2 regions of the Micromonospora sp. NPDC126480 genome follow, and region 1 is predicted to be linked to the other one. Evidence: riboswitches for the same ligand, from Rfam matches in the RefSeq annotation. Region 1 holds a riboswitch; the other holds the start of a gene.
The links. Region 1 has a riboswitch for cobalamin ahead of ABTW87_RS00820 (ABC transporter substrate-binding protein). Riboswitches for the same ligand answer to the same signal wherever they lie in the genome.
Positions count from the first base shown of each region.

Region 1 (7,612 bases):
CGGAGCTGTTCGGCTGGACCGGCCGGATCGCGCCGGAACCGGAGGCCGGTGGGTACACCGTCTTCCTCCTGGGCGGCCAGGCGGTGGCCGGGGCCGGGCCGCCGGCCATCCCCGACCAGGTGCCGATCTGGTCGGTGTACTTCGCCACCAACGACGCGGACCTGGTGGCGGGACGGGTCGAACGGGCCGGCGGGCAGGTGGTGGTGCCGCCCTTCGAGGTGTTCGACCGGGGGCGGATGGCGGTCTTCAGCGACCCGGCGGGCGCGGCCTTCAGCGTGTGGCAGCCGATGGCCATGCCGGGCGGCGAGATCTTCGGGGTGCCGGGCGCGCTGACCTGGACGGAGCTGGTCACCCCCGACCCGGAGGGCGCGAAGGTCTTCTACGAGCTGGTCTTCGGCTGGCAGCCGGAGGACCCGCCGGCCGACCCGGGCGGGCACACCGGTTGGCGCCTCGGCACCCAGATCGTCGCGGGGATGTCCACTCCGCTCGGTGACTTCCCGGCGGACACGCCCGCGTACTGGTCGGTGTACTTCGGTGCGGCCGACGTCGACGCCACAGCGGCGCGGGCCGCCGCGCTGGGCGGCGAGATCCTGGTCCCACCCCACGACGTCCCGGCTGGCCGCTACACCTCCCTCCGCGACCCCCAGGGCGCCCTCTTCCAGACCCTCACCCCACCCGCCTGATCTCCCGGCCGATCATGGAGTTGCGGTGCCCGACGAGCGGGGCTGACCGCCATGTTTCGCCCACCACACATCCATGATCGGCGAGGGTCAGCGGCGGACGGGGACGACCAGGGGGCCGTGCTCACCTTCGAGCACCCGGACCGTGGCGCGGTAGTGGCGGGAGAGGAGCTGCTCGGTGAGGACGTCGCGAGGGGGGCCGGTTGCCGCCACGCGGCCGTCGGCGAGGAGCACCATGCGGTCGGCGTACTCGCCGGCGATCGACAGGTCGTGCATGGTGGCCACCACGGTCAGCCCGTGCGCGCGGCGGAGCTGGTCGACCAGCTCGAGGACCTCCTGCTGGTGACCGATGTCCAGGGCGCTTGTCGGCTCGTCGAGGAGCAGCAGGGTGGCCCCCTGGGCCAGAGCCCGGGCCAGGAAGACGCGCTGCCGCTCACCACCGGAGAGGGTGGCCAGCTCCCGGGTGTGGAAGCCGGTGAGGTCCAGCTGGTCCAGCACGTCGTGCGCGGCGACCAGGTCGGCGGCGGACTCCCGGCCCAGCGGCGGGATGTACGGGGTCCGGCCGAGCAGGACGTAGTCCAGCACCGACATGCCGGCCGGCACCACCGGGGACTGGGCGACTGTCGCCACCACCCGGGCACGGTCCCGGCGGCGCAGCGCCCGGATCGGCGTACCGAAGAGACTGACCGCGTCCGGTGCGGGCAGCAGGCCGCCGACGGCGCGCAGCAGCGTCGACTTGCCGGCGCCGTTCGGGCCGATCACCGTGACCCACTCCCCGGCCGCGACGGTCAGGTCGACGCCGGCGAGGATCGGTACCCCGCCCAGCCGGACGTGCAGGTCACGCACCTCCACGGCGGGCGCGGCGGGCGCGGCGGCCGGGCCGGTCATCCCAGCACCCGCCGGGTGGTACGCAGGACCAGCACGAAGAACGGGCCGCCGAGCAGGGCGGTGACCACGCCGATCGGGATCTCCTCCGGGGCGGCGGCGGTCCGCGCGATGACATCGGTCAGCGCCAGGAACGCCCCGCCGAAGAGCATCGACAGCGGCAGGATCACCCGGTAGCTGGACCCGGCGAGCAGCCGTACGGTGTGCGGCACGATGATCCCCACGAAGCCGATCAGCCCGGACGCGGAGACCGCGGCGGCGGTGCCGAGCGAGGCGGCGGCGATCAGCAGGTAGCGCGACCGTTGCGGGTGCAGGCCCAGGCTGCTCGCCTCGTCGTCACCGACGGACAGCACGTCCAGCTCGCGCCGGTGCAGCAGCACCACCACGGCGGTGAGCAGGAAGTACGGCAGGACGAGCCGGACGTCGTGCCAGCCGGCGGTGGCGAGCCGGCCGAGCAGCCAGGAGTAGACCTGCTGGATGCTGTCCGAGTTGCGCTGCAGCAGGTAGGTCTGCCCGGCGGAGAGGAACGCGGCGACCGCCACCCCGGCCAGGATCAGCGTCGCCGGGGAGCGGCCCCGGCCGCCGGAGGAGCCGAGCAGGTACGTCATGAGGACCGCGCCGACCGCGCCGACGAACGCGGCCAGCGGGACGGTGACCGGCAGCCCGGTGATCGCGCCTCCCGCGCCCACCCCGGCGGTGATCACCACGGTGACCGCCAGCCCGGCCCCGGCGGCGACGCCGAGCAGGTACGGATCGGCCAGCGGGTTGCGGAACACGCCCTGGTACGCGCCGCCGGCGAGGGCGAGCAGCCCGCCGACCAGCAGACCGAGCACGGCACGGGGCAGCCGTAGCTCGGTCACGATGGCGATCTCCCGTTCGGTCAGCCCGCTGTCGAGGCGTACTCCGGGAAGGAGGTTCAGCAGCTCCACCGCGACGCTGCCCGGCGGCAGGCTGACCGGGCCGAGCGACACGCCCGCGACCAGGGCGACGAGCACCGCGGCCAGGCCGGCGGCCAGCCAGCGTGGGCGGAGGCCCGCCGGCCGGGGCACCTGCGGCGCCCGGGCCGGCGGGAAGGAAGGGCCCCTTTTTAACGCCTGCTGCATGGAAAGGGTCCCCTGTTAACGCCCGGCGACGGCGAGCGTCACGCCGGCACCTTGGCGACCGCGTCGATGATCGTGCGGAGCAGGTCGACGACGCGCGGGCCCCAGCGCGAGGCGATGTCGTCGTCGAGCGCCACGACCTGGTTGTTCTTGACCGCGGTGATCCCCGCCCAGCCGGCCCGGGCCTTGACCGTGTCCGCGCTCTGCTGGCAGCACTTGGTGTCGGCGAGGAAGACGAAGTCCGGGTTGGCCTTGACGATGACCTCCTGGGAGAGCTGCGGGTAGCCGCCGCTCTTGCCGTCCGCGTCGGCCGCGTCGGCGATGTTCTCCAGGCCGGCGAGCGTGTACAGCGAGCCGATGAAGGTCTTGCTGGTGGCCGTGTACAGCTCGGGACCCAGCTCGTGGAAGTAGGTCAGCTTCTCCGACCGCTGCGGCAGGTCGGCGACCAGCTTGGCGATGTCGTCCTTCATCCGCTGCACCACGTCGGCGGCCTCGGCCGGGTGCCCGGTCAGCGTGCCCAGGTCGGTGATCTGCCGGTAGGTGTCGTCGAGCGTGGTCGCGGCCGGGGTGATGACCACCGGGATCTTCAGCTTGCCGAGCTGCTCCACGACCTTGTTGCGGTCGTCGGAGAGCACCACCAGGTCCGGGTTCCGGGCGGCGATCGCCTCCGCGTTCGGCTGGAAGCCGGAGAGGTCGCTCTTGGGCGCCTCGGGCGGGTAGTTCGAGTTGTCGTCGACGGCGGTCACCTGCTTGCCGGCGCCGATCGCGAAGAGCATCTCGGTGGTCGTCGGCGACAGCGAGATGATCTTCTCCGGCCGCTTTTCGAGGGTCACCGGGCCGACGGTGACCGGGAAGGTCGCGGCGGCCGACGCGCTGCCGCCGGTCGCGGGGGTGTCGGAGGTCTTCTCGGCGCAGGCGCCGAGGGCGAGCGCCGCCACCGCGAGGGTCGCGGCGAAGAGCCGGGGGGTACGTCTGGACATCGGTCCTCCTGTCGGTCGAGGATCGTGGTGCTTCGCCGACAGGGAGCCCGGGGCGCCCGTCCGCGAGGCGCCCTTCCTCGAGAGCGCGAATCGCGACCGACCGCAGGCGACCTGGCTCGTCCCCGATGATCGGGGCATCACAGTTGCGGGACAGCGCCGGTTTCGCACCGGCTTCGCTGCGGGATGGTCGGTAAGACGGTAGCGCACGCTCGGACCGTTCCCACCGAGGTGGTGGGTGGGGTGGGGCCCCGTCGGGGGGCGGGACGGGGCCCCACCTGTTCTCAGGAGGCGGTGATGGTGACGTTGTCCACAGCCGCCTCGACGAGGCTCGCTCCGGAGGCGTCCGCCGCCTCGACCTGGATCCGGACGGACTGGCCGGCGTACGGGCTCAGGTTCAAGCTCGCCACCGCCCAGGAACCGTTGCGGTTGGTGGCCGCGCCCGCCTGGTTGAGCAGCGTGGTGGTGCCGCCGCTGTGCACGACGCTGACCCGGAGGTAGTCGGCCGACGACGAGTTCGAGCCATGGGCCAGGTACCACGCCAGGGACAGCGTCAGCGTGCCGCTCGACGGCAGGGTCACCGCCGGGGAGCGGGCGCTTGTCACGCCACCGTCGATGTCGTAGTCACCCGCTCCGGTCCCGGCGAGCCGGCCGGTGACCAGGTCGTTGCTGCCGGCGTACGGGGTGAGCTGCTTGGCGCCGCTGGAGTTGGTCGCCTGGGCGGCGCCCCGCTCCCACGCCCCGGTCGTCGCGGTGTCGGTGCCGTTCGGGTTGATCGTCCAGCCGGTCGCGGTCTCGAAGGTGTCCGACCACACCGTCGTGCCGCCGCCACCGCCGCCGCAGTACTGGCCGTCCTTGCCGATCGCCCGGTACGGGCAGTCGGCGTACTCGGCCAGGATCAGCACCGCGTCGCGGTTGCGCGAGGTCTCGCGCGGGATGACCTCGTCGGGCGGGTAGAAGCCGCCACCGCTGGCCGAGCCCGGGTACATCTCGAAGGTGTACGCCCAGATGCCGTGCTGCCCCCACATCCAGTCGATGCTGGTGCCGTCGGCGATGTAGAGGTCACTGGACTGCTCGGGGGTGTACCCGTTGGTGGCCGCCATCTGCTGGCCGATGGTGGCGAAGGTGTTGTACTGGTCGGCGCTCATTCCCGGCGCGGTGTTGTTGTACGTGTAGCCGAACGGCCAGAGCACCAGCTGGGAGTAGGTGTGGAAGTCGATGTTGGCTTTGATCTGCTGCACGCCGCCGACGACCCGGCTGTTGACGAAGTTGCGCAGCGCCTGCGTCTCCGGGGCGGAGAACGCCGACGGGCCCCGGTAGGTGTCCGACGAGGTCGAGCCGGACGAGCCGCCGCAGCAGCCCCACTGGTAGGACCAGTTGCGGTTGAGGTCGGTGCCGACGTACGACGAGCCGCTGTTCGGCTGCCGGTTCTTCCGCCAGGAGCGGTACGAGCCGGTGGCGATGTCGTACTCGCTGCCGTCCGGGTTGACCGTCGGCACGATCCAGATCTCCCGGCTGTTGACGATGTTCGTGATCCGGGAGTCCGAGCCGTAGTTGTCGGTGAAGAGGTTGAGCAGGTAGACCGCCATCTCGACGGTCAGGTGCTCCCGGGCATGCTGCTGGGCGTTGAAGAGGATCTCCGGCTCGTTCTCGTCGGTGGCGACGTTGTCGGAGATCTTCACCGCCATCAGGTCCCGGCCCTCGTACGAGCTGCCGATGCTGATCTTCCGGGCGATGGACGGGTGGTCGGCGACCACCTTGTTCACCGCGGCCGTCAGCTCGGCGTAGTTGTGGTAGGCGGAGTCGGCGGGCGGGAAGTCGAGGGTGCCCATCTCACCGTCGGCGTGGTCGTGGCCCCGATCGGTGGGCGACGCGGCGACCGCCTCGAGCCGGAAGCCCAGCCGGGTGATGGCGGCGGCCTCGGCGCTGGTGGCGGAGACGTGCAGGACGCCGTGCTCGGAGTAGTCGATCGACGCGCCGGTGCGGGCGACCGCGGTGCGGTCGGCCACCGTACGCGGGCCGAGCACCCGGTACTGGGCGGCGGCGGGTTCGCCGGAGCGGTCCGGGCTCGGCTGCGCGGAGACCGGTGCGGCGACGAGGGTGAGAATGCCGAGCCCCGCGGCGCAGGCGAGCGCGAGGCGACGGCGGAGGGTGGGAGAGCGGAAGGCCATGGACAACCTCCTGGGCGGCGCGGGAGATCGTTCCCGCGTGGTGGGCAAACTCCACCACCCGTCACATGGTCATATCAACATCCATCCATTCCTACTTTCCATGCCAGCCTGATCCTCACATCGGCAAGGATTTTCCATCCGCCGACCTATGGCGAAACTTCCTTCCAGACGAGAGACTGACCGGCGACGATGCCCCACCTCTCCCGTGGAGTACCGATGCACAGACGACGTCTCGGCGGGGCCGCCCTCGCCGGCCTCACCGCTCTCGCCCTCCTCGGCACGACGGCGCCCGCCGGCGCGGCGCCCCTCGCGGCACCGGCCGGCCGGCCGGTCGTCCACGACGAACAGATCACCTTCCATGAATGGTCCCGCTACCCCGACTGGCGTCGCGGCACCCACGCCGGTACCCGGGCGGTGCCCGGTGCCCGCCCCGGCCTGACCCTCGCCCGCCCGGCCGGGACCACCGCGTACACCGACCCGCACACCGGGACCACCCGCACCTGGGAGTACGCGACCTGGACCTCGCCGCTGACCCGGGTCGGGTTCGACGCCACCGAGCTGATCGCCTCCTGGAACGCGCAGACCCCGGCCGGCACCTGGATCCAGGTCGAGATGCAGGGCACCTACAACACCGGCGACCAGACCCCCTGGTACGTCATGGGGCGCTGGGCCTCGGGTGACGCCGACATCAAGCGCACAAGCGTGAACCGGCAGGGCGACCCCTGGTCGACGATCTGGACCGACACCTTCAGCATCGACGACGCCGACGCCGGCGTGCTGCTGCGGGAGTACCAACTGCGACTCACCCTCTACCGGGCGCCCGGCCAGCAGGCCGCGCCGGTGGTGCGGATGCTCGGCGCGATGAGCTCCACGGTGCCGGACCGGTTCAACGTCAGCCCGAGCGCCGGCGGCATCGCCTGGGGCGTCGAGCTGCCGGTGCCGCGCTACTCACAGAACGTCCACAGTGGTCACTACCCGGAGTACGACGGCGGCGGCCAGGCCTGGTGTTCCCCCACCTCCACCACGATGGTCATCGAGTACTGGGGCCGGAAGGCGTCCGAGGAGGACACCGCCTGGGTGGACCCGACCTACCCGGACCCGACGGTCAACCACGCCGCCCGGATGGTCTACGACTACACCTACGACGGCGCGGGGAACTGGCCGTTCAACACGGCGTACGCGGCGAGCTTCCGGGGCCTCGAGGGGCGGGTCACCCGACTGCACTCACTGGACGAGGTGGAGCGCTTCATCGCCGCCGGTATCCCCGTGGTGACCAGCCAGTCCTTCCTCGCCAGCGAGCTGGACGGGTCGAACTACGGCACCTCCGGGCACCTCTTCGTGATCGTCGGGTTCACCGCCGACGGCGACGTGATCGTCAACGACCCCGCCTCGTCCAGCAACGACGAGGTGCGCAACGTCTACCAGCGGGAGCAGTTCGAGCAGATCTGGCTGCGGACCAAGCGGATCAACGCCAACGGCGGGGTGTCCGGCGGCTCCGGCGGCGTGGTCTACCTGATCAAGCCCGAGCGGCTCCCCTGGCCGCACGTGCCGGGCAGCACCAACTGGTGAGGCGCCCTGGCCGGGAGGGCGACGCGCCCTCCCGGTCAGGCCTTCGGCCCGTCCTCGTCCTCGCCGGCCAGGGCGGAGCGCAGCCGCTCCTTCTCGGTACGGCGCCGCTCGGCGGCCTCCGCCATCTCCTCGGCCATCTCGTCCCGCCAGGGGCGCAGCAGGAAGAAGGAGGCGGCCGCCGAGAAGATCAGGGCCACCATCAGCTTCAGGAACAGGTTCATCTCGACGAA
Region 1 covers NZ_JBEORU010000001.1:156,337-163,948, reverse strand. The annotation lists gene ABTW87_RS00835 (VOC family protein) at 1-683, shown strand, start outside; gene ABTW87_RS00830 (ABC transporter ATP-binding protein) at 771-1,568, opposite strand; gene ABTW87_RS00825 (FecCD family ABC transporter permease) at 1,565-2,668, opposite strand; gene ABTW87_RS00820 (ABC transporter substrate-binding protein) at 2,707-3,645, opposite strand; cobalamin riboswitch at 3,730-3,861, opposite strand; gene ABTW87_RS00815 (M14 family metallopeptidase) at 3,927-5,813, opposite strand; gene ABTW87_RS00810 (C39 family peptidase) at 6,030-7,382, shown strand; gene ABTW87_RS00805 (DUF4229 domain-containing protein) at 7,418-7,612, opposite strand, start outside.

Region 2 (7,612 bases), on a different contig from region 1:
CACCACGATCGCGTGCCGGTCCGCCATGCCGGTCAGCCTGGCACGGCTGCACCGAGCCGGTGCCTGCGGGGGTTCACACCCCGCCGGTGAGCCAGGCGACCGCCTCGGCGCGCAGGCCGGCGGGGACCTCGTGCCCGTCGGGGAACTCGCGGTAGGTCACGTCGTAGTCCAGCGACCGCAGCCGGGGCACCAGCCGCCGGCTGCAGGCGTCGACCGGCAGCACCGGGTCGGCGGCGCCGTGCGACACCCACACCCGGGGCCGGCCGTGGGTGACCAGCGGCGCGGCGAAGCCGGGGGAGAAGGCCACCACCGCGTCGACCAGGTCGCCGTTGGTCAGGCCCAGCGAGAGGGCGTACGAGGCGCCGTCGGAGAAGCCCGCGAACGCCACCCCGTCGACCGGGTGACCCGCGAAGACCGAGGCCAGCAGCGTGTCGATGCGGCGTACGTCGACGCCGAAGCCCTCGACGATCACGTCCCAGCTGGAGGCGGCGGCCTGCGGGGCGACGAGCAGCAGGCGGTGCGTGTCGGCGTGCGGGAGCAGCAGGTCGAGACCCTGCCGGGCCGAGCCGCCGGCCCCGTGCAGCAACAGGACCAGACGGTACGGCGTTCCGTCGGCGGGCTCGGGCGCGTACACCAGGGCCGGCGGGCCACCGTGGGCGTCGGGCGCCGGGACCAGCCCGGTCCCGCCGCGGACCGAGGGCGGCCCGGGCCGCGCGGTGAGCCGGCCGTGCCGGGGGTTCTCCTCCGGCGCCCGGTGCGGCGGCGCGGGTTCGGCCACGGGCTCACGTCCTTCGGTCGGCGCAGCGTACGGCCGGCGCTTACCCGCCGGCGCGGCCGCCAATCCCGCCCGGGTCAGCCGCTCGTGCGGCGGACCGGTCGGGACGGGAAGACCGTCGGCGGGCGGACCGCGCCGCCGGTGAGCACGGCGGTCGCCGCGGCGGCGGCGATCTCGGCGACCGGGTGGGTGGCGGTGGTGAGGGCGGGGGTGGTCATCGCGGCCAGCGGGATGTCGTCGAAGCCGGTGACGGCCACGTCTCCGGGCACCTGGGCGCCGTCGCGGTGCAGCCGGTCGATCACGCCGAGCGCCGTGGCGTCGCTGACGCCGACGATCGCGTCGGTGTCGGGCCACCGGTCCAGGATCTCCCGCGCCGCGACCCGGCCCCGGTGCGCGGTGAAGTCTCCCCGGACCAGTCGGGAAGGCAGCCCGGCCTCGTGCATCACCTGCCGGTACGCGTGCACGGAGCGGCCGGCGCAGGGCAGCCAGCGGGGCCCGCTGACCATGGCGATGCGGCGGCGGCCGGTGGCGTACAGGTGCCGGACCAGGGCCGCCGTGCCACCGCCGTTGTCGACGTCGAACGAGGACACCAGCGGCGAGCCGACGCCGATCGAGGCGACCCGGCCGCGCATCGCCCCGGGCACGGCGGCCAGCACCGGTGCGGTCGTGTTGAGCAGGATCAGCCCGCTCACGCCCCGGTCCTCGGTGAGCTCGCGCAGCCGGCCCGGTTCCCGCGTCGGAAGCCAGTGCAGGGTGACGCCCACGCCGTGCGGGGCGCAGACCCGGGCGGCGGCACCGACGAACCGGTCGACGTACGGGTCGTCGAGCACCCGTGGCGAGGTGCCGCAGACGACCGTGGCCAGCCGCACGCCGGTGCCCCGGACCAGGGCGCGGGCCGCCGGGTCCGGGACGTAGCCGAGCCGGTCGGCGGCGGCGGTAACCCGGTCCCGGGCGCCGGGAGAGGCGTACCCGGTGCCGCCGAGCACCCGGGAGGCGGTGGCTCGGGACACGCCGGACGCCCGGGCGACGTCCTCCAGGGTCGGTGGCCGGATCGGCTTGCGCATGGTGGTTCCCCCGTCCTCGCGGCCGGTGAGGCGGCCCGCGTCGTGTGAGCATCATCGCCCGTCGGGCGCCCGCCGGGTAAGGGGCGATCCGGCTTGTGGTGGGAGCGTTCTCAGATGTGCGATCGTGCAGCAGGCAACATCGCGTGAGGAGAGGAACCCCGCCCGTGAGCAGCGTCACCGCCCCGGCCGCCCCACCCGTCGTACCCCGGTCGGTGCTGGCCGCCCGCAACGGCGTCGTGGCGGTGTTCGCTCTCAACGGCCTCGCCGTCGGCTCGTGGTTCTCCCGGGTCCCGGCGGTGCGCGAGGCGCTCGACCTCACCGCCGGCCGGCTCGGGCTGCTGCTGCTGGCCATGTCGGCGGGCGCGATCCTCGCGATGCCCACCTCCGGCCTGGTCGCCCAGCGGCTCGGCACCGCCCGGACGGTCGTGGTGGCGACCGCGCTGGTCGCCGCCGGCCTGGCGGTCGCCGGAGTCTCGGCGAGCGCGGCCGGTTGGCTGCCCGGCGTGGCCCTGGGCCTGTTCGCCTTCGGCTACGGGTCCGGCACCTGCGACGTCGCGATGAACATCGAGGGTGCCGCGGTGGAGCGGCGGCTCGGCCGCACGATCATGCCGCGGTTCCACGCCGCGTGGAGCCTCGGCTCCGTCGCCGGGGCCGGCCTCGGCGCCGGGGCGGCGCGAGTCGGCCTGCCGGTGGCCGTCCACCTGTCGGTGATCGCGGCGGCGGTGCTGGCCGGCACGGTGCTCGGCGTCCGGGCGTTCCTGCCGGTGGCCGAGACGACGCCGGCCGCCGAGGGGACGTCGCCGGCGACCCGCCGCCGGGCGCTGCTCGCCGCCTGGCGCGAGCCACGGACCCTGCTCATCGGCCTGTTCGTGCTGGTCGCGGCCTTCACCGAAGGCGCCGCCAACGACTGGGTCGCGGTCGCGTTCGTCGACGGGTACGACCTCAGCGAGGCCGCCGCGGCCGCCGTCTTCGGGGTGTTCGTGGTGGGCATGACGCTCGGCCGGACGGTCGGCACCGTCGCCCTGGACCGGTGGGGCCGGGTGCCGGTGCTCTCCGGCACGATCCTGCTCGCGGTGCTCGGCGCGGGCCTGGCGGTGCTTGCCGGTTCCGGGCCGGTGGCGGTCGTCGGCGTGGCGCTGTGGGGACTCGGGGCGTCGCTCGGCTTCCCGGTGGGGATGAGCGCCGCGGCGGACGAGGAGGACCGGGCTCCGGCCCGGGTCAGCGTGGTCGCCGTGATCGGGTACACCGCCTTCCTCGCCGGCCCGCCGCTGCTGGGCCTGCTCGGCGACCGGGTCGGCACGCTGCAGGCGCTGCTCGTGGTGCCGATCCTGCTGCTGCCGACGCTCGCCCTGGTCCCGGTCACCCGCCCGCCGGCCCGCTGAGACGCGAGTGACGCGGCGTGTCGGGGACGCGGCGTGTCACGCGTGGTGGGCGGTTCGCCGTCGAGCAGTATTCCTGTCCGGCATGAATATGCCTCTCCGTCATATCGCTCGTCAGCGAATGGTTCTCGGCGGCCCGTCGGAGCAGCCGGGGGGCCGCGGGGCATCAGGTCAGTCGTGGAGCCAGACCCGCAGGGCCCCGGCGGTGCGGAAACCGACGCGCTCCGCCGCCACCAGGTCGTCGCCGGACTCGTAGCCGACGAGCGCGTCGGTGGCTGGCAGCGCGGCCCAGATCTCCGCCGGCCCGACGGTGCGGGCGAAGACGTTGGAGACTCCGACCAGCGGCCCGCCCCGGTGCAGGATCGCCCCGCCGGCCACCCCGGTCCCGTCGAGGCGGGCCAGGACCGTCACCCGGGGATCGGCGAGCAGGGCCGGGCGGAACAACTCGCCCCCGCCGTGTGCCTCGGCCCATCCGGCGAGTGCCGCCGGCGTGCTCACCGGGGTGAGGGGCACCCCGGGCAGGGGCGTGGCGCCGGCGCGACGGTGGATCCACCGCGCGCCGAACAGGACCCGGAAACCGTACGGCGCGAGATCGAGGTCGGCGAAGCTGTCCTTGACCGACGCGCCCGGACCGGTCTCGATCCGGCCGAGCAGGGTGGCCGCCGCCACGCCGGGGCGGAGGGTCACCGCGTCCGGGTACCAGGTCGGCGACCGGTGCGGAACCGACCAGGCGTCGTCGTCGGCGACCCCGGCCAGCCCGTGCGTACGGCACACCAGGTCGCACCAGGCGGCGTTGTCCCGTACCGCGCCGATCGTCGTGTCGTCCACGCGGGCACCCTAACGTCATCGGATCACCAGGCGACGTACAGGAGACTGCCAGGAACAGGTGGTGAACTGGAGGTCGGGCCGAGGAGAGGAGATCGGCATGGGCTGGTTCAGCCGGCGGTCGCGTACCCGGGGATCCGACGGGGTCCCGACGAAGCTCGACCGGGAGGCCACCCGCGAGGACCTGGCGGCCCTGGAGGCGTTCGTGGCCAGCCACACCGGGGTCGAGTTCTACCTGGAGCCGGAGACCACCGCGACCGACACGACAGTGGTGGCGATCGCCCACGACGGTGAATGGATCCGCCGCCGCACCGGCTCGCCGCGGGTCGCGGCGGCGCTCGCGCACCGCCTGGCCCTGCCGCTGTACGAAGCGGCGAAGACCGGCTACCCGGAACGGATGCGCGCCTGGAACCGGGCCCACCCGGAACGCCGCGCCCGCTAAGCGCCGCGTTGACCGGGCCGCCGGCGGTGTGGCAGAGTTCGCGGCCGGACGGCAGTGAAGGAAGCCGGTGCGAATCCGGCGCGGTCCCGCCACTGTCACCGGGGAGCGATCCCCCCTCGCGAGTCACGGCCGCGCGTGCGCGGTTGGAAGACCGGGGGTGAGCGTCGATCCGGGAGCCAGGATACTTCGGCCGTCGGTGCACCCCAGGGCGTGGACACCCGAGGAGGACCCGATGACGCGCAGCGTCCCTGCCATCGACGATGATCGTCGTTCCCGTTCCGGTCGCCGCCGCGTGTTCCGGCTCCGCCGCCGCGCCGGCCGCTCCGCACACGCCTGACGAGGCCACTCCCGGCCGATCCGGCGCGCCCCGGCGCGCAGCGGTGACCCGCCGCAGCCGCTGACCTGGCCTCGCCCCTCGCCCCTCGCCCCGCCCGGCCCGCGCCGGCCCGGGCGTCACTCTCCGGAGCCACCTGTGCGCATCCTGCTGCTGTCCACCGCCGACACCGACCTGCTCGCCGCCCGGGCCAGCGGCGGCGACTACCGCCTGGCCAACCCCGCCCGGGTCGGGGCCGAGGTCGTGCCCGGGCTGCTCGACGGCGCCGAGCTCGCCGTCGTACGCCTGCTCGGCGGTCGGGCGGCGTGGCCGGACGGGCTGGCCGCGGTGCTCGCCTCCGGCGTGCCGACCGTGGTGCTCTCCGGCGAGAGCCTGCCGGACGCGGATCTGATGGCGGCGTCCACCGTGCCCGTCGGAGTGGCCACCGAGGCGCTGTCCTACCTGGTCGAAGGCGGTCCGGAGAATCTGGCGCAGCTGGCCCGGTTCCTGTCCGACACGGTGCTGCTCACCGGGGAGGGGTTCGCGCCACCCGCCCGCACCCCGGCGTACGGGGTCCACGGCGACCGGCCCGCCGACCCGGACCGGCCGACCGTCGGGATCGTCTTCTACCGGGCGCACGCTCTGGCCGGCAACACCGGGTTCGTGGACGTGCTCGCCGACGCCGTCGAGGCGGCCGGCGCCAACGCGCTGCCGGTCTTCTGCGGCTCGCTGCGCGGGCTGACCGCCGGAGCCGGCCCGCTGGGGCTGTTCGCCCGCTGCGACGTGCTGCTCGTCACCGTGCTCGCAGCCGGCGGCACGGTCGCCGCGGACGCCTCCGGCGGCGGCGACGAGGACGCGTGGGACGTCGGCGCGCTCGCCGCGCTCGACGTACCGGTGATCCAGGCGCTCTGCCTGACGAGCACCCGTGAGCAGTGGGCCGGCAGCGACGCCGGACTGTCTCCACTGGACGCGGCGATGCAGGTGGCGGTCCCCGAGTTCGACGGGCGGATCATCACCGTGCCCTTCTCGTTCAAACGGATCGACGCCGACGGGCTGTCGGCGTACGAGCCGGATCCGGAGCGGGCCGCCCGGGTCGCCGGCGTCGCGGTGCGGCACGCCCGGCTGCGGCAGGTGCCGAACGCCGCCAAGCGGGTGGCGGTGATCCTCAGCTCCTACCCCACGAAGCACTCCCGGGTCGGCAACGCCGTCGGCCTGGACACCCCGGCCAGTGCGGTGCGGCTGCTCGCCGCGCTCGCCGACGCCGGGTACGACCTGGGCGACCCGCCGGTTCCCGACGACGGGGACGACCTGATCCACACCCTCATCGCCGCCGGCGGGCACGACGTCGAGTGGTTGACCCCGGAGCAGCTCGCCGCCGCGTCGGCGCGGGTGCCGGGGGCGACCTACCGGCGGTGGTTCGCCGAGGTGCCGGCGGAGCTGCGCGCGGCGATGCGCGAGCACTGGGGCGAGCCGCCCGGCGAGCTGTACACCGACGGCGGGGACATCGTGCTGGCCGGGCTGCGCCTCGGCAACGTGGCCCTGCTGATCCAGCCGCCGCGCGGTTTCGGGGAGAACCCGGTCGCCATCTACCACGACCCCGACCTGCCGCCGAGCCATCACTACCTGGCCGCGTACCGGTGGCTCGCCGCGCCCGTCGGGGACGGCGGGTTCGGCGCGGACGCCGTGGTGCACCTCGGCAAGCACGGCACGCTGGAGTGGCTGCCCGGCAAGGGCCTCGGGCTGGCGGCCGACTGCGCCCCCGACGCGGTCCTCGGCGACCTGCCGCTGGTGTACCCGTTCATCGTCAACGACCCGGGCGAGGGCACCCAGGCCAAGCGCCGGGCGCACGCCGTCGTCGTCGACCACCTGGTGCCGCCGATGGCCCGCGCCGAGACGTACGGCGACCTGGCCAAGCTGGAGCAGCTCCTCGACGAGTACGCGACCGTGCAGGCCCTCGACCCGGCCAAGGTCCCCGTCGTGCAGGGCCAGATCTGGGACCTGGTCCGGGCCGCCGAGCTGCACCAGGACCTGCACGTCGACGCCATGCCGGCGGCGGACGACTTCGACGACTTCGTGCTGCACCTCGACGGGTACCTGTGCGAGGTCAAGGACGTGCAGATCCGCGACGGCCTGCACGTGCTGGCCGCCGCGCCGGCCGGGGAGACACGGGTCAACCTGGTGCTAGCCGTGCTGCGCGCGCCGCAGGTGTGGGGCGGTGCCCGCGCCCTGCCCGGCCTGCGGCAGGCGCTCGCCGCGAGCTACGGCCTGGACGAGGCCGCGCTGCTCGCCGCACCCGGCGAGCGGCTGGCCCTGCCCGAGGCGCTCACCGAGGCGGCCGACGGTCCGGCCGCCACCGCCGCCGACGCCGTCGACCTGGTCGAGAGCCTGGCGCGGCGCCTCGTGCTGGGGATGGAGACGCTCGGCTGGGACGCCGACAAGGCCGACGCGGTGGTCGCGGAGGTCACCGGCCGGCCCGTCCCGGACGCCGTCGCGGTCCTGCGCTTCGCCGCCACCGAGCTGGTGCCGCGGCTGGAGCGCACCACCGACGAGATCGACCGGGTGCTCGCCGCGCTCGACGGGGGGTTCGTGCCGCCCGGCCCGTCCGGCTCACCCACCCGGGGCCTGGTCAACGTGCTGCCCACCGGCCGCAACTTCTACTCGGTCGACCCGAAGGCGATCCCGAGCCGCAACGCCTGGGACGTCGGCGTGGCGCTCGCCGACTCGCTGCTGGCCCGGCACCTCGCCGACACCGGCGGGTACCCGCGCTCGGTCGGGCTCACCGTGTGGGGCACCAGCGCCATGCGCACGCAGGGC
Region 2 covers NZ_JBEORU010000016.1:30,011-37,622, forward strand. The annotation lists gene ABTW87_RS16725 (FAD-dependent oxidoreductase) at 1-27, opposite strand, end outside; gene ABTW87_RS16730 (alpha/beta hydrolase) at 74-778, opposite strand; gene ABTW87_RS16735 (LacI family DNA-binding transcriptional regulator) at 853-1,839, opposite strand; gene ABTW87_RS16740 (MFS transporter) at 2,004-3,221, shown strand; gene ABTW87_RS16745 (hypothetical protein) at 3,390-4,046, opposite strand; gene ABTW87_RS16750 (hypothetical protein) at 4,144-4,485, shown strand; cobalamin riboswitch at 4,543-4,672, shown strand; gene cobN (cobaltochelatase subunit CobN) at 4,958-7,612, shown strand, end outside.
Region 2: linked by a shared signal. The riboswitch ahead of cobN (cobaltochelatase subunit CobN) and the one ahead of ABTW87_RS00820 (ABC transporter substrate-binding protein) in region 1 are both predicted to bind cobalamin.